4 regions of the Rhodopseudomonas sp. G2_2311 genome follow, and region 2 is predicted to be linked to each of the others. Evidence: predicted binding sites of a transcription regulator. Region 2 holds the regulator's gene; each other region holds the start of a gene.

Evidence for each region. The regulator LexA, encoded in region 2, represses DNA repair genes until DNA is damaged. The targets are predictions, from matches to a motif close to TGTTCNNNNTGTGTTCNG.
Region 1: the regulator LexA is predicted to act here: its motif matches at 1,467-1,484, upstream of VRZ08_RS18540 (PA0069 family radical SAM protein).
Region 3: the regulator LexA is predicted to act here: its motif matches at 2,164-2,181, upstream of VRZ08_RS03330 (helicase-related protein).
Region 4: the regulator LexA is predicted to act here: its motif matches at 1,768-1,785, upstream of recA (recombinase RecA).

The regions. Positions count from the first base shown of each region.
Region 1 covers NZ_JAZDRK010000016.1:13,992-18,201, forward strand. Annotated here, with positions in the region: gene VRZ08_RS18535 (ribonuclease HII) at 1-189, opposite strand, end outside; gene VRZ08_RS18540 (PA0069 family radical SAM protein) at 285-1,445, opposite strand; gene VRZ08_RS18545 (glycosyltransferase) at 1,627-2,193, shown strand; gene VRZ08_RS18550 (GNAT family N-acetyltransferase) at 2,351-3,292, shown strand; gene VRZ08_RS18555 (CoA-transferase) at 3,452-4,204, opposite strand; gene VRZ08_RS18560 (CoA transferase subunit A) at 4,201-4,210, opposite strand, start outside.
Region 2 covers NZ_JAZDRK010000001.1:388,401-392,610, reverse strand. Annotated here, with positions in the region: gene VRZ08_RS01950 (ComEC/Rec2 family competence protein) at 1-1,791, shown strand, start outside; gene lexA (transcriptional repressor LexA) at 1,851-2,561, opposite strand; gene glp (gephyrin-like molybdotransferase Glp) at 2,738-3,949, opposite strand; gene VRZ08_RS01935 (hypothetical protein) at 4,148-4,210, shown strand, end outside.
Region 3 covers NZ_JAZDRK010000002.1:85,069-89,278, reverse strand. Annotated here, with positions in the region: gene VRZ08_RS03345 (PAS domain S-box protein) at 1-152, opposite strand, end outside; gene rpmB (50S ribosomal protein L28) at 475-780, opposite strand; gene VRZ08_RS03335 (DUF3108 domain-containing protein) at 1,082-1,954, shown strand; gene VRZ08_RS03330 (helicase-related protein) at 2,257-4,210, shown strand, end outside.
Region 4 covers NZ_JAZDRK010000004.1:22,188-26,397, reverse strand. Annotated here, with positions in the region: gene VRZ08_RS07855 (hypothetical protein) at 45-719, opposite strand; gene VRZ08_RS07850 (hypothetical protein) at 763-996, shown strand; gene VRZ08_RS07845 (hypothetical protein) at 1,237-1,425, shown strand; gene VRZ08_RS07840 (hypothetical protein) at 1,450-1,683, opposite strand; gene recA (recombinase RecA) at 1,872-2,963, shown strand; gene gcvP (aminomethyl-transferring glycine dehydrogenase) at 3,347-4,210, opposite strand, start outside.

The DNA.
Region 1 (4,210 bases), on a different contig from region 2:
AGAGGCGGGCTTGCTGCCGGCAGTTTCCTTCGTGCCGACCTTGGAAGAAACGGCCTTGGACGCAGCAGTCTTCGAAGCCCGAACCTTCGCGGTGGACGCTTTCCCGTCATCCGTTCTGGCGGCCTTGCCGCCCGATCGGCTCGCGAGCTTGGTCGGAACCTTGATCGGCTGTTTGGTATCCCGAATCATGCCGCGATGCTGCGGGCGAGGCACAGCCGGCGCAACCGGAAACTCCGGATCATGCCCGCAATTCAGCGAGACCGGCGGGAACCGGGCCCCTGCCCTCAGAACAGGCTGAGTTGCTGCCCGGCCTTCTCCGGCTTCTCGAAATGATCGAGGGTCAGCTTGGAGCGGCGCTTGTTCAGCCCGAGCCGCGTGCAGGCGGTCTCGAACCGCCGGCCAATCATCCAGGCGATCGGGCCGGTCCCCTTCATCCGGGTGCCCCATTGCGAGTCGTAGTCACGGCCGCCGCGCATGTCGCGGATCAGCGTGAAGACGTGGCGATAACGGTCCGGATAGTTCGCCATCAGCCATTCGCGGAACAGATCGCGCACTTCCAGCGGCAACCGCAGCAGCACGTAGCTCGCTTCCTTGACACCGGCATGAGCGGCGGCATCGAGGATGCGCTCGATCTCCATGTCGTTGAGCGCCGGGATCACCGGCGCCACCATCACAGTGGTGGGGATGCCGGCGTCGGCGAGCAGCTTCAGCGCTTCAAGCCGCTTGGCCGGTGCCGAAGCGCGCGGCTCCATGCTGCGGGCGAGCTTCGGATCGAGCGAGGTGACGGACAGCGCCACCTTGGCCAATTGCCGCTTGGCCATCCGCGCCAGGATGTCGATGTCGCGCACCACCAGTGCGGACTTGGTGACGATGCCGACCGGGTGGCCGGTCTTCTCCAGCACCTCGAGGATGCCGCGCATGATTTTCCGTTCGCGCTCGATTGGCTGATACGGATCGGTGTTGGTGCCGATCGCGATCATCCGCGGCTCGTATTCCGGCGCCGCCAGTTCACGCTCGAGCAACGCAGGCGCATCGGGCTTGGCGAACAGCCGGGACTCGAAATCCAATCCCGGCGACAGACCGAGATAGGCGTGGGTCGGCCGGGCGAAGCAGTACACGCAGCCGTGTTCGCAGCCACGATACGGATTGATCGAGCGATCGAAGCCGATATCGGGCGATTCGTTGCGGGTGATGACTTTGCGAGCGGTATCCAGCGCCACCGTGGTCTTGAACGGCGGCAGGTCCTCAAGGCTCTCCCAGCCGTCGTCGAAGACGGTTCGCGCCTCGGCCTCGTAGCGGCCGCTGGCGTTGGACTGCGCGCCGCGACCGCGGCGCCGCTGCTCGTCAACCGCCGCCTCGATGGCAGGGAAAGGGGAAGGCGCGCCCACCGGCTCGGAGGGCGCCGTGACCGGCGGGCGCTTGAGGGCATTGGATGCTCTGCTCATGCGTCCAAGATAGCGAGTCGAAGGAACAAATCAAGAACAAACGTTCGACTCGCACCGTCCGTCACCGGCGACGCGCCGGAGTTTGCCCGGATGATGGGCATTGCGCAATTCGCGGCTGATTTCGCGGCAGTGAGGTGCTAAGCGTGGCGCGCATCTGTCGTCGTAGGGTCACCCGCCGGACATGTTGAGCGTGATCATTTCTACCGAAGGCGTCGAGCGGACCGCCGTCGCCACGCTGGCGTCGCTAGTCCCAGGCGCTGCGGCCGGGGTCGTCAGCGACGTGACCTTAGTTGATCGCGGCGGCAGCGACACCATCGCCCGCGTCGCCGATGTGGCCGGCTGCAACTATCTCGCCTTCGACGGCAATCGCGCCGAAGCGCTCGCGGCCGGAGCCAAGCAAGCCCGCTCGCCTTGGCTGATGTTTCTCCATGCCGGTGCGGTGCTCGATCCGGGCTGGATCGAGGAGACCACCCAATTCATCGAAGGCGTCGCCGCCAGCGGCCATGCGCGCGCCGGCATCTTCCGCTACGCCAGATCGCCCTACGCACCGAGCGGGTGGCGCGAAGGCCTGATGTCGCTGATCCGCAGCTTCTCCAGCTCCAGCGCTGACCAGGGGCTGGTGATCGCGCGCGACCATTATGTTCGACTCGGCGGGCACGCGGGACATGGCGCGGAAGCAACGTTGCCGCGCGACCTCGGCCGCGCATCCCGCACCCTGCTGCGCAGCCGCGTCATCCTCGCCGCCTGACCTCGCTTCGAAGCTGCCCTTCGATCAAACAGCACGTCTTAATAGTTGCCTCCGGCAATCATTTTGTTGACAGAGGCAATTAATCCGGCTGAGATGGTTCCGCTGGCCCCACCGATCTCGCCAGGAGACCGCCCAGGGCCGCGACCGGAGACGACGAATGGAAGCAGCCATCGCGCAGCAGCAATCGAGCCAAGGCGACGCGGTCGCGCTGGTGCGGGCCTTCAACCGGTTCTACACGGCACGGCTCGGCGTGCTCGAGCAGCGGCTGATGGACAGCCCGTTCTCGCTCACAGAAGCGCGGATTCTGTACGAGCTGGCACATCGCGACGCGCCGACCGCCAAAGAGATCGGCTCCGAGCTGAAGCTCGACCCCGGCTATCTGAGCAGGATCATCCAGGGGTTTGCCGACGACGGCCTGTTGAAGCGATCCCCCTCACCGGCCGACCGGCGCCAGCATCTGTTGACGCTGACCGCCAAGGGCCGCGCCGCTTACGCCAAGCTCGAACGCAGTTCACAGAACGAAGTCACCGCGATGCTGTCGGGCCTGCCGCCGGCCGAGCGGGCGCGGCTGACCGCGGCGATGTCCACCGTTCAGGGGTTGCTTGGTGCAGGGAGCGCGCCGCCGCCGATTCTGCGCAGTCCGCGCCCCGGCGATATCGGCTGGGTGGTGCAGAGCCACGGCGCATTCTACGCGGCCGAATACGGCTTCGATGCGTCGTTCGAAGCCCTGGTGGCAGAGATCGCCGGACAGTTCCTGGCGTCGCACGATCCAGGCCGCGAGCGTTGCTGGATCGCCGAGTACGACGGCGCCCAAGCCGGCTCACTGTTCCTGGTGCGGGACAGTGACGACGTCGCCAAGCTGCGGCTGCTGCTGGTAACGCCACAGGCGCGCGGGCATCAGCTCGGACGCAAGCTGATCGACGAAGCGATCGGCTTCGCGCGCCACTGCGGCTATCGCAAGGTCACACTGTGGACGCAGAGCATCCTGACCGCGGCTCGGCGGATCTATCAGGACGCGGGCTTCCAGCGTGTCGCGGCCGAGCCGCATCGCAGCTTCGGCCAGGACCTGATTGGTGAGACCTGGGAGCTGAGCCTGTAATGCCGCCGCGGCGCACCTGGCCGCCGCGCTTCACCGCCGAGCTGATCGCCTTCCACACCAAACGTGGGCGGGCGCTGCGGCGTGCCGCGCTCGTGACCGCTCTCAAGATCATCATTCGCCGGCTGCGCGCCGCGCGGACGTCGCAGCCACAAGGAACGCCTACGCCGCCCGATCCGCCACCAGCGTTTCGGCAAATTGCGGGTAGCACTCGGCGAGCTCGTCGGTGACGCGGCCGCGCAGTAGCGCCAGCGTCTCCGCGTCCGGCTCCGGCGTGAACGGCACCTGCGCGGGCGCGTCGTAGTCAAATCCGGTGGCGGCGCGGACATCCTCCGCCGAGCTGCCGCGATGCACGCTGCGCAGACAGAACCGCTTGCGCTGCTGATCGAAACCAAACAGCGCCAGCCCGGTCAGCAGCGCGTGCGGACCGCCGCTCCGATAGATCCGCTCGCTCGCGCCTGGCGCGCTGACGAAGTCGACCTTGTCGACCAGGACACGCGGCGAATGCTCTTCGCGAAACAGGATCACCCGCGGCACCAGATAGTACATGAAGGCCGAGCCGAACGAGCCGGGCCAGCGCACCTGGCTTGCCGGATAGTCGCCGGTGCCGACCAGATTGATGTTGGCCTCACCATCGATCTGGCCGCCGCCAAGAAAGAACGCGTCGATCCGCCCTTGCGCTGTGGCGTCGAACAGCTCGAACGCACCGTTGGTGAAGAAGTTGTGCTGGCGCGAGCCGAGCACGATCACCCGCACCGGATCGCGGCCGCGGCTCTCATTGCGGGCGCGCAGCAGCATCGCGCCGGCAGCGGGAATCGGTGACGAGGCACCGACCGCGACGGTGCGGACGCCGTCGAGCAGATCGGCGATAGTCGCGATCAGGATTTCGCGCGAAGTCGCAGGCGCCGTGCTCATGCCACC
Region 2 (4,210 bases):
CAGGCGGCGCGGGCACCATCGCTGGAGCGGGTGCGGCTGTCGGTGAAGAAGGGAACGGCGCCTGCGGTCGGCAGCTTCGTGACGCTGAAGGCGCGGCTGCAGCCGCCGCTTCAGCCGCTGCGACCGGGCAGCTACGACTCCGCGCGTGACCTGTACTTCCAGGGCATCGCCGCGTCCGGCTTCGCGCTCGGTGCAATTACCACCGCCGAGCCGCCGCAGGATGGCGGCTGGCGCTTGCGCTACGCCGCGGTGATGCAGGGCCTGCGCGATGCGATCGACGCCCGGATCCGCGCGTCGCTGGGGGGCGATCCGCGCGCGATCGCCACCGCGCTGCTCACAGGTAAGCGAGACGCGATCTCGACCCCGGTGAACGACGCGATGTTCATCTCCGGTCTCGGTCACGTGCTGTCGATCTCCGGTTATCACATGGCGGTGGTGGCCGGCGTGGTGTTCTTCGCGCTCCGCGCCCTGCTGGCGCTGATCCCGCGGCTGACCGTGACGTTTCCGATCAAGAAGGTCGCAGCCGCGATCGCGCTGCTCGCCGCGGCCTTCTATCTGGCGCTGTCGGGCGCGGAAGTCGCGACCCAGCGCAGCTTTCTGATGACCGCGGTGGTGCTGATCGCCGTGATGGTCGACCGCCGTGCGATCACGTTTCGGACGCTGGCGCTGGCCGCACTGGTCGTGCTGCTGATCGCGCCGGAGGCGTTGGTGCATCCGAGCTTCCAGATGTCGTTCGCGGCCACACTCGGCCTGGTGGCGCTGGTACAGATCGGCATGCCGGCGCTGTTCGCGCAGGCCGATAGTTCGACCGCGGCGCGGGTGGCGCTGTGGGGCGGGCGGGAGATTGCACTGCTGGCGCTGGCTTCGCTGGTCGCCGGCTTCGCGACGATGCCGTACGCGGCCTATCACTTCCACCGCATCACGCCCTATGGCGTGCTCAGCAATCTGGCGGCCATGCCGGTGGTGTCGGCGATCGTGATGCCGGCGGGGCTGCTCGGGCTCTCGGCGATGCCGTTCGGGCTCGATGCGCCGTTCTGGCGGATCATGGAACTCGGGATCGAGTGGATGATTCTGGTCGCCCAATGGGTGGCGTCGCTGCCCGGCGCGGTCGGCCGCGTCACAGCGTTCGGTAGCGGCCCATTGCTCGTCGCCTCGCTCGGTATCGTGATGCTCGGGCTGCTCCGCTCGCCGCTGCGCTGGGGCGGGGCGCTCGGCGTTGTTGCTGCGGTTGCCTGGGCGGCGCTGACGCCGCAGCCGGAGGTGCTGATTGCCGGCGACGGCAGGCAGGTCGCGGTGCGCGGCGCCGACGGCCGGCTGCGCCTGATGCAGGGCGGCGCAGATAGCTTTCGGCTGAAGGAGTGGCTTGCCGCCGATGCCGATTCCCGCGCCGCGGATGCAGCGTCGCTGCGCGCCGGCGTCTCCTGCGATCTGGACGGCTGTGTCACGCCGCTCGCCGACGGACGGCTGGTGGCACTGTCGCTCCGGCCCGACGGGTTCGCCGACGATTGCGCCCGTGCGGTGCTGATCGTCACCGCCGGCCAGCCGCCGCCGGATTGTGCCGCACGGGTGATCGGCCGGGACGAATTGCAGGCGAATGGCGCGCTGGCGCTGCGGCGGAGCGGAAATGATCCAGGGCTGTTCGTGGCGGAGGCCGCCCGACCTCGCGGCCAGAGCCGGCCTTGGGCTCCAGCGGCCGCGACGGACGCGGCTATCTCGACCGAACCTTCAAGCCGTCGCCGTGCGCCGATCGACGCAACGCCGGCTCCGCAGGACCAAGTGGGCGACGAGTAGGGCGCAAAGGCCCGCACGCCGACGACAGAGCGGGCGACCAGCTCTGTCCGCTGCGCGCCTCAATACTTGCGGTACAGCCCGATCAGCTTGCCCTGGATGCGGACGCGGTTCGGCGGCAGGATCCGCACCTCATAGGCGGCGTTGGCCGGCTCCAGCGCGATCGAGGCGCCGCGGCGGCGGAAGCGCTTCAGCGTGGCTTCCTCTTCGTCGATCAGCGCCACCACGATGTCGCCGGTGTCGGCGATGTCGTTCTTCTGGATCAGCGCCATGTCGCCATCGAGGATGCCGGCTTCGACCATCGAGTCGCCGCGCACTTCCAGCGCGTAGTGTTCGCCGCTGCCGAGCATGTCGGCCGGCACGCTGATGGTGTGGCTGCGGCTTTGCAAGGCTTCGATCGGCGTACCGGCCGCAATCCGGCCCATCACCGGCACCGCGACGCTGCCGCGATCGTGGTCATCCTCGGCGGGCGCCGGGCTCGGCGGCCGCACCTTGCCGAGATTGCCTTCGATCACGCTCGGAGTGAAACCGCGGCGGCTGTTGCCGGGCATCCCGCCGGTATCGGGCAGCTTGATGACTTCGATCGCGCGGGCGCGGTTGGGCAGCCGCCGGATGAAGCCGCGCTCTTCCAGCGCGGTGATCAGGCGATGAATGCCGGACTTGGAACGGAGGTCGAGCGCATCCTTCATCTCGTCGAAGGACGGCGGCACGCCGGCTTCCTTCAGTCGCTCGTTGATGAATTTCAACAGCTCAAACTGCTTGCGGGTCAGCATCGGCAAATCCCCAGTCGGCGATGATGTGCCGGTTCGAGGTGCGTTTCGGTTCGGGCCACGAGCCCTTGTGAGAGCGTCATCGTCGCCGAATCTCGAAAACAAATCATGAACGAACACTATCTGTTCGGGGTGTGTTCCGCAACCTCTTAATCGAAATCTAGGATTTTCACGGGTCGCTATAGCGGGAGCTTAAGGATGACGCAGGGTGAACCGGCCGGTGCCGCCGGCGCAAAAGCCGGGCGCACGATCAGCGCTTCCGCGGTCGCCAGCCGTGCCAGCAGCGACGAATCCTGGCTGTCGACCGGAGTGGCGATCTGCCGTCCGGTTTGGTCGCGTGACAGCGTCGCGCGCAGATAGTCTTCGCGCTGATCGTTGGCGGGAAGGTCCGCGCCGAGCAGCGCCGGTTCGCGGACATGCCTTGGCTCGCTCATGCCGCACAGCGCGCGGATCAGCGGCACCATGAACAGCACCGCGCAGACGTAGGACGACACCGGATTGCCGGGCAGGCCGATCACCCGCATCGGGCCGAGATGGCCGTGCATCATCGGCTTGCCCGGGCGCATCGCGATCTTCCAGAACGCGATCGTGGTGCCTTCGGCTTCCAGCGCGCCCTTGACTAGATCGTGGTCGCCGGCCGATGCGCCGCCGGTGGTGACGAGCAGATCGACGCCGAGATCGCGCGCCTGCCGGATCGCGGCCTGGGTCGCGTCCAGCGTGTCGGCGGCGATGCCGAGGTCGATCACATCGGCGCCTTCGGCGCGCGCCAGCGCGCGCAGCGCGTAGCCGTTGGAATAGACGATCTGGCCGGGAGCGGGCGTCGTGCCCGGCATCACCAGCTCATCGCCGGTGGCGAGCATCGCCAGCCGCGGGCGGCGATGCACCGGCAGCGCCGCGTGGTTCATGCCGGCCGCGAGCGCGAGGTCGCGGTCGCTGAGCCGGTGGCCCTGGCGCAGCAGCACCTGGGCTTCCATGAAATCAATTCCGGCCGGGCGGATGTGACGGCCGGGTTTGACGGCTTCGTTGACGGTGACGCGGTCGCCGTCGCGCACGGTGTCTTCCTGGATCACCACGGCGTCCGAGCCTTCCGGCACCACGCCGCCGGTGAAGATGCGCAGCGCTTCGCCTGGGCCGATGCCGATCGTCGCGGGGCGGCCGGCCGCGATCTCGCCGATCACCCGGAGCGTTGCCGGTGTCGCCGCCACGTCCGCAGCGCGCACCGCGTAGCCGTCCATTGCCGACATCGCCTGCGGCGGCTGGGTCCGCAGCGCTGCGAGATCGCGCGCCAGCACGCGGCGGTGAGCGTCCTCGATCGCGACCAGCTCGGTGTCGAGCCCGTGCGCACCAGCCAGCACCGCGGCCAGCGCGTCGTCGACCGGCATCAGAGCCATCGGGCTTCTCCCTCGCAGGCAAGTTGAAATCGAACCGTCATGATCCGGCTTTAGGTGGCGCGCAGCGCCCGCGCAAGATGCGCCCGGCGTCGGCGGTGAGCGCGGCGTCCCGCCGCGTCGGCCTAAATCATTATTGTCGAACCGTCGTCTTCGCCTGTACGACCGGTTCCAGGCATCGAGCGGACGTGGAGCGGGCAGATGGAAGATTTCCCGAAATGGTTCCTGCGGATCATGGTCGTGGTCGGCATCATCGCGTTCGGC
Region 3 (4,210 bases), on a different contig from region 2:
AGCGCGTTGAGCTGAGCGTGGGTGTGAAGCCGCATCAGCGCCCGCGGCATCACCAGATCGACGACGTTCTGGTAGTTGAGAAATCCGAGGACCGCGGTGGTCACCAAAACCAGCGCTACCATGGCGAGGGTCAGCCGGGTCGACAGTTTCATGAAGGCCCCTGCGATGGCGACCGCACCGGCGCGCATGGAAGGGCGCCGGCGGCGGCTTTTGCTGCGGTATGCGCTCGAATGGGCGATCAGACCGACGTGAAGAAGTTGTGCGATCGGCCGATCGCTCCGTCACCTCGGGAAAGTACGTGATTCGAACGAAGGTATATTCCTGGTAGTGATACCGGGACGTCGCACCCTCGAATGCCGGTGGCCACGCAGGGGCCTGCGGCCGCCCATCCGGACCAGCACGCACGACAAAACGGCCGGGTCGAACGACCCGGCCGCCGAAATCTCAATCAGGCCTGAACTGGCGAAGCGGCGATCAGCTCGCCGCGGCAACCGGCGCGCCCGCCGTCTTCTTGGCGATCGCGCGCTTCAGCTCCACCGCCTTCGGCGACAGCTCGGCGTCGCGAGCCTTGAGCAGGTAGGCGTCGAGGCCACCGCGGTGGTCGACGCTCTTCAGCGCGTTGGTCGAAACCCGCAGCCGCACCGCGCGGCCGAGCGCGTCCGACAGGAAAGTGACGTTGACCAGGTTGGGCAGGAAACGCCGCTTGGTCTTGATGTTCGAATGGCTGACCTTGTGGCCGACCTGGGCACCCTTGGCGGTCAGTTCGCAGCGCCGAGACATGGCGAAAATCCTCTGTCATCCCCCGCCGGCCCACCAGCAGGCGCGGGGCTTCATCATTCGTCCGTTTTCAGGAACCGCGGACCTATAAAAGGGCTGGCGCGCAGCGTCAAGCGACGGCTGCGCCGGAACCCGAAAATGCCAAATCGGGAACTGCCGTGAGGTGCCCGGCGATACGCGGATTTGCGGGCACCATCAAGCATCTGGCACCATATAAAGGACGTAATCGGTTCCGACACCAACAAATCGGCCCGGTGCGAGTTGACCCATCGACGGCGCCTCCGCGCCAGGCAGGACATCGTTCGTGAACATCAGCAGCCGCCACATTGCCACTGTCATTCCCGCGGCGACCCGGTACGCGGGTCTGGGCGGGCTGCTGGCTGCCGCCGCGGTGCTGACGGCTGTTCCTGCGGCTGCTCAGGGCAAGCTCGACGCCCGCTATGAAGCGTCACTCGCCGGAATCGAGGTCGGCAAGGGCGCCTGGGTGATCCAGGTCGACGATGATTTCTATTCGGCGTCCGCGACCGGGACGACCTCCGGCGTGATGCAGGCGTTTTCCAGCGGTCACGGCCGCGGCGAAGCGCAGGGCCGGGTGATCAACGGCCAGCTGGTGCCCGGCAACTACATGGCCAGCATCACGGGCGGTAAGAAAACCGAAACCATCCGCATCACGCTCGCGAACGGCAACGTCAAAGAGTCGAGCATCGAGCCGGAGCCGCCACCGGACGACGACCGCATCCCGGTGACGGACGCGCATCGCCGCGGTGTGATCGATCCGATGACGGCGTCGTTCCTGCGGGTGCCGGGCACCGGCGACGTGCTCAGCCCAGACTCCTGCCGGGTGTCGACGCCGATCTTCGACGGCCGCATGCGATACGATCTGCGGATGGAGTACAAGCGCACCGAGACAGTGAAGGCCGAAAAAGGCTATCGCGGACCGGCGCTGGTCTGCGCGGTGTATTTCAACCCGGTGTCAGGCTACATTCCGGATCGTGCCGCGATCAAATATCTGATCAAGCAGCGTGACATGGAAGTCTGGCTGGCGCCGATCGCCGGCACCCGCGTTCTCGCGCCCTTTCGGCTGAAGATCCCGACGCCGGTCGGCAACGCGATGCTCGAAGCAACGCAATTCATCACCCAGGCCACACCGCCGAAGTCGGCGTCACGCGCGCAATAGAGCGCGGCCCCGCCTGCCTGCGATCGGCGGCGTTGAATCATGTTGACTCCCGTCGGAATCGCGGAACGCATGAACCGCGGCGAACTCACCCGGGCGAAGAGGATAATGGCCTGTCTTTTCACCTGATCTTGAGCGCGCGGCTGAGCCCTGTACGACATATTGCGTCAGCCACTCCCGACTCAGAACGAGTCAGCGATTCGGCCGCGTTTCGTTCCGGACTCGTTCCAGCCCTTAATCGGCGATTGCTGCGGCGTCGCGATGTGACACAGATCTGACCGCGACCACGCAGAAATCCACTCGAAATGCCCAACCTGTACTCTGAAGCGTTTACCAATGACCGCGTCCCCGGCGCCGGCGTGACCGCGGTGCTAGGCCCGACCAACACCGGCAAGACGCATCTGGCGATCGAGCGGATGGTCGCGCACCCGTCGGGCCTGATCGGTCTGCCACTGCGGCTGCTCGCGCGCGAGGTCTATAACAAGATCGTCGACAAAGTCGGCGCCAACGCCGTCGCGCTGGTGACAGGCGAAGAGAAGATCAAGCCTTCCAAGCCGCGCTACTGGGTCTCGACCGTCGAGGCGATGCCGCGCGATCTCGACGTCTCGTTTCTGGCGGTCGACGAAATCCAGATCGCGGCCGACCTCGAGCGCGGCCACGTTTTCACCGACCGGATTCTGCGTCGGCGCGGCCGCGACGAGACGCTGCTGCTCGGCGCCGCGACGATGCGGCCGATGATCGAGCGGCTGTTGCCCGGTGCCAGTATCGTCACCCGGCCGCGGCTGTCGCAGCTCGAATATGCCGGCGACCGCAAGCTGACTCGGCAGCCACGACGGACCGCGATCGTCGCGTTCTCGGCCGACGAGGTCTATGCGATCGCCGAATTGATCAAGCGCCAGCACGGCGGTGCCGCGGTGGTGCTGGGCTCGCTGAGCCCGCGCACCCGCAACGCCCAAGTGGCGATGTTTCAGTCCGGCGACGTCGATTACCTGATCGCCACCGATGCAATCGGCATGGGGCTCAATCTCGATGTCGATCACGTCGCGTTCGCATCCGACCGCAAATTCGACGGCTATCAGTTTCGCCGCCTGACCCCGCCTGAATTTGCTCAGATCGCCGGGCGCGCCGGCCGCGCCACCCGGGACGGCACCTTCGGCACCACCGGGCGCTGCGCGCCGTTCGAGCCCGAGCTGGTCAACGCGTTGCAAAATCACAGCTTTGAACCGGTGAAGATGCTGCAATGGCGCAACGCCGAGCTGGATTTCGCCTCGCTCGGCGCGCTGCAGGTGTCGCTGGCGGAGTCGCCCCGGCACGAGGCGCTAACGCGCGCCCCGGTCGCCGAGGATCTCCGCGTGCTCGACCACGTTGCCCGCGACCCCGAGGTGCGCGAAATCGCGCAGGGCAAAGCCGCGGTGGAGCGGCTATGGGATGTCTGTCAGGTCCCGGACTACCGTAAGATCGCACCAGCGGCTCATGCCGAGCTAGTGATCACGCTGTACCGGTTCTTGATGCAAAAGGGGCGGATACCGGATAGCTGGTTCGCTGCCCAGGTCGATCAGGCGGATCGCACCGACGGCGGTATCGACACGCTTTCCGCGAGAATTGCGCAAATCCGCACCTGGACCTTCGTCGCCAACCGGCCGGATTGGCTCGCCGACCCCGAATACTGGCAGGGCATCTCGCGCGACGTTGAAAATAAATTGTCAGATGCGTTGCATGAACGGCTCACGGAACGTTTCGTCGATCGCCGGACCAGTGTATTGATGCGCCGCCTGCGGGAAAACACGATGTTGAATACGGAAATTGGCAAGACTGGTGAGGTGATCGTCGAGGGCCACGTGATTGGCCGGCTCGATGGCTTCACCTTTGCGCCCGACGCGGCCGAGGCCGGCTCGGATGCGAAGGCGTTGCAGGCGACGGCGCAAAAGGCGCTAGCCGGCGAAATCGACGCGCGCGCCGAGAAATTGTCGAACGCACCGGACGATCAGTTCATCCTGACCTCAGACGGGACCATTCGCTGGACCGGCGATGCGGTCGCGCGGCTGGTGGGCTCGGACGACGTGCTGCGGCCACGGCTGCGGATCATCGCCGACGACCGTCTGGCCGGCGCGCCGCGCGAAGCGGTGCAGACCCGTCTCGACCTGTGGCTCAAGACACATGTCGAAAAGATCCTCGGACCGCTGTTCGAACTCGGCAAAGCCGAGGATGTCAGCGGCATTGCCCGCGGCATCGCCTTCCAGCTGATCGAGGCGCTCGGCG
Region 4 (4,210 bases), on a different contig from region 2:
GGTGCTGTCCTAATTAGGACACGTGCAAAGGGAACTTAGGACAGTCAGACCTGCGGCCAGAGCGCTGCAATAAACCGGCAGGCGTTTTCAATATCGTTCATTCGACGAGTGTTCGCGTCCGGTGCGGCGAACAGTTCGCCGTGTTGAACGTCGATCGACATGCACAATCGGTTCGCTACTTGGCGATCAGATGAAATGTTCTGTTCTATGTGAAGCCGTGCAAGCGTTGCCACATATAGGCCCATCTCCCGCCGTTTGCTTCTAGCGGCATCGCTGTCCGCATCATCCTGCGTCATTCGAAGGACGGCGGCTCCAATCAGATTGGTCCCTCTGGACGATCCGTAAACCAGAAGATCGGCGCGCACCGAGACCTCGACACCACCAAGCGTAAGACGATTTTGGTCTGCGGGTGCCGGGACAAATTCATATGGCGCAAGCTGGTTGCGCATCCTCTGAACCGCGTTCAGAACCTCGATAGACTGCCGAGCATCGTCTTGGCGGAGGGCGGATTCGGATGGGTCTGACATCCGTTGCGTAAACATTTGCTCTGCTACGACAAGCGGATTCACGTCGCGCCGCAAATCTGTTAAAAAGGCGCATATTGGTCCGCGGGCGTCACGGTAGCGGATTATCGGAGGGATTTGAGGGGCTTTGGCCCTGCGAACGATCCCGATCCGGGCCGTCTCAGAAGAGACCATGTAGAGGGCCAAATCGTTCACTGAAATCCTGGGTGTGGCCCGCACAGGTGTCGGAGGTCTCGCCATGGACGATATCCTTGCATCCGCGAATCTAGGGAATGGCAAGAGTATCCATGTCGCCACGCTTGCACGTCAAACGATAGTTGATGCAGGGGCGGACCACTTAGGGTTTAGTGGATATTTCGTCTTTGAAGCTGACGACACCGTTGAGAAGAAGGGCATCCAAGTACTGGGCAAGGCCAGCTCGTTTGAGGCGGCCTTGCGGTTGATTGACATCTGGAACCTGAGAGCGGCGTGACTACGCCCGACCTCCCTCAATTACCGTAAAATTGCGCTTCACCCGCACCGGCCGGTTCGGCTCCAGCGCCAACGTGGCGTCCAACAGGTCGCCGATAGCCCAGACGCGATCGGCGACGCCGATGGCGACGGCGGGCGTGGTCCGCAGGGCCTCGTGGACGCGGCACAGGAAGGCGGACCGAGCGCTAGTTCTTTGAAGCCGCCGAAGACACCCCCGATTCCGTCTGGAAAGGTTAATTTGATGGCAGGAGAGCGAGAACTTACAACGGGGTTGCTGGCGAAGGATGCGAGTTTTCGGCTGATCGTGAGCGGCAATATCGGGGTGAAGGAAATCGAGCGCCTGATTAAAAAGCTAGAACTCGACAAAGAAATCCTGGCCGATGATGATGGCACCCGACCGGACGATGAGGATCGCAACCCTTACGAATGAAAAAGGCCGCCAACTGAGGCAGCCTTACTTTTTCTGAAAAATGACTTTTGCTACCAGCATAACGATAACCAGCAGCGCGGCGATTATCGTCCCAATGGCTAGAGACCAAGCGCCTGAAATCAAAGAAAAAACAAACACCAAAAAGAATGAGTTTAGAACCGCGCTCACTAGCCTGTTGCCGGAGAGAAAGGCAAACACGCCTACCATCAGGAAGGCCACGACAGTGGCCGCAAAGAAGCTCGCCACCAACTCCGACATTTTTCGCTCAAAACGAAATTAGGACACCAAACAATCCAACTTAGGACACTCGGGGTCAAATACGGACAGTACCCGGACTTCAACAAGAACATATTGCGAACGGAGAACAAATAGGGTACGTTGATTTTGCCGGCTGAACCCGGCGCCTGTTTGTCCAGTTGGCGAATCCGTCCATAAGGAGCACGTTGATGGCTGCCCCCACCGCATTGCGTATCGTCGAAGGTTCTTCCATGGACAAATCCAAGGCGCTCTCCGCCGCGCTGTCCCAGATCGAACGTCAGTTCGGTAAGGGCTCGGTGATGAAGCTCGGCAAGAACGACCGCGCGATGGAAATCGAGACGATTTCCTCCGGGTCGCTCGGGCTCGACATCGCGCTCGGCGTCGGCGGCCTGCCGAAGGGCCGGATCGTCGAAATCTACGGCCCGGAATCGTCGGGCAAGACCACGCTGGCGCTGCATTGCGTCGCCGAGGCCCAGAAGAAGGGCGGTATCTGCGCTTTCATCGACGCCGAACACGCGCTCGACCCGGTCTATGCCCGCAAGCTCGGCGTCAATGTCGACGACCTGCTGATCTCGCAGCCCGACCATGGCGAGCAGGCGCTGGAAATCGCCGACACGCTGGTGCGCTCCGGCGCGATCGACGTGCTGATCGTCGACTCGGTGGCGGCGCTGGTGCCGCGCGCCGAACTCGAAGGCGAAATGGGCGACGCGCTGCCCGGCCTGCAGGCCCGCCTGATGAGCCAGGCGCTGCGCAAGCTGACCGCGTCGATCAACAAGTCCAACACCATGGTGATCTTCATCAACCAGATCCGGATGAAGATCGGCGTGATGTACGGCTCGCCGGAAACCACCACCGGCGGCAACGCGCTGAAGTTCTACGCCTCGGTCCGCCTCGACATCCGCCGCATCGGCGCGATCAAGGAGCGCGACGAGGTGATCGGCAACCAGACCCGCGTCAAGGTGGTGAAGAACAAGCTGGCGCCGCCGTTCAAGCAGGTCGAATTCGACATCATGTACGGCGAGGGCGTCTCCAAGATGGGCGAGATCCTCGACCTCGGCGTCAAGGCCGGCATCGTCGAGAAGTCCGGCGCCTGGTTCTCCTATGACAGCCAGCGGCTCGGCCAGGGACGTGAGAACGCGAAGTCGTTCCTGCGCTCCAACCCCGACATGACCGCCAAGATCGAAGCGGCGATCCGCCAGAACTCCGGCCTGATCGCCGAACAGATCCTCGCCGGCTCGCCCGAGCGCGACGCCGACGGCGAAGAGCCGATCGAGGAGTGAGATACGCTCGCGGCCGGCTGACGCCTGTCGCATGATTTCAGGTCGGCGAGCGGTATGCCGGCCTGGAGCCTATCTTTCTTGAAGCCAACGTTTTTTAAGACGGCGAGTGTTGCGGCCCCCTGTTGCCGGGGATCCCGCGGCGCTCGCCGCATTCGTTTGGGAGGCGGCTCGATTGCTGCACGGGACTGCAGATGCTGTGCTGAAGCGCCGCTCTCACACATCCGTCATGCGCGGCCCTGAACCGCCTGCGCGGCCGTAGCCGCTCGGCGCGCTCAACCGCGGTAGTTGCGAAGAGGATGGATCGCCGGGTCGAGCCCGGCGATGGCGTTGTGCTTCGTGGCCGAGGCTGCCGGCCTCTCAATGCGGCGAGCCAGCGGCGGCAGCTACTCTGCAGCCCGCGCGTAGTCCGCCGCCAGGGCGTAGTCTTCGACCGGCGGGCACGAGCAGATCAGGTTGCGGTCGCCATAGACGTTGTCGACGCGGCCGACCGGACTCCAGTATTTGTCGGTGCGCGAGTTCGGGGCCGGGAAACAGCCTTCGGTGCGCGGATAGGGCCGGGTCCATTCCGCGCTGGTGACGTCGTGCGCGGTGTGCGGCGCGTGGCGCAGCGGCGACTGTTCGATCTTGTAGCGGCCGTCCTCGACCTGCGCGATCTCGCGGCGGATCGCGATCATGGCGTCGCAGAACCGGTCGATCTCGGCCTTCGATTCCGACTCGGTCGGCTCGATCATCAGCGTGCCCGGCACCGGGAAGCTCATGGTCGGGGCGTGGAAGCCGTAGTCGATCAGCCGCTTGGCGATGTCGTCGACGGTGACGCCGGTGGTGGTCTTCAGCGCACGCGGATCGACGATGCACTCGTGCGCGACCCGGCCGCGGGCGTTGCGATACAACACCGGGAAATGCGGCTGCAGCCTTGCTGCGATGTAGTTGGCATTGAGGATCGCGATCTCGGTGGCCCGCTTCAAGCCGGCCGCCCCCATCATCAGGATGTAGATGTAGGAGATCGTCAGAATCGACGCCGAGCCCCACGGCGCCGCCGACACCGTGCCGCCGCCATGCAGGCCGCCGTTCAGCGGTTCGCCTTCGGCCGGATGGCCCGGCAGGAACGGCGCCAGATGCGCGCGCACGCCGATCGGACCCATGCCCGGGCCACCGCCGCCATGCGGGATGCAGAAAGTCTTGTGCAGATTGAGGTGGCTGACGTCGGCGCCGTAATCGCCGGGGCGGGCGAGGCCGACCTGGGCATT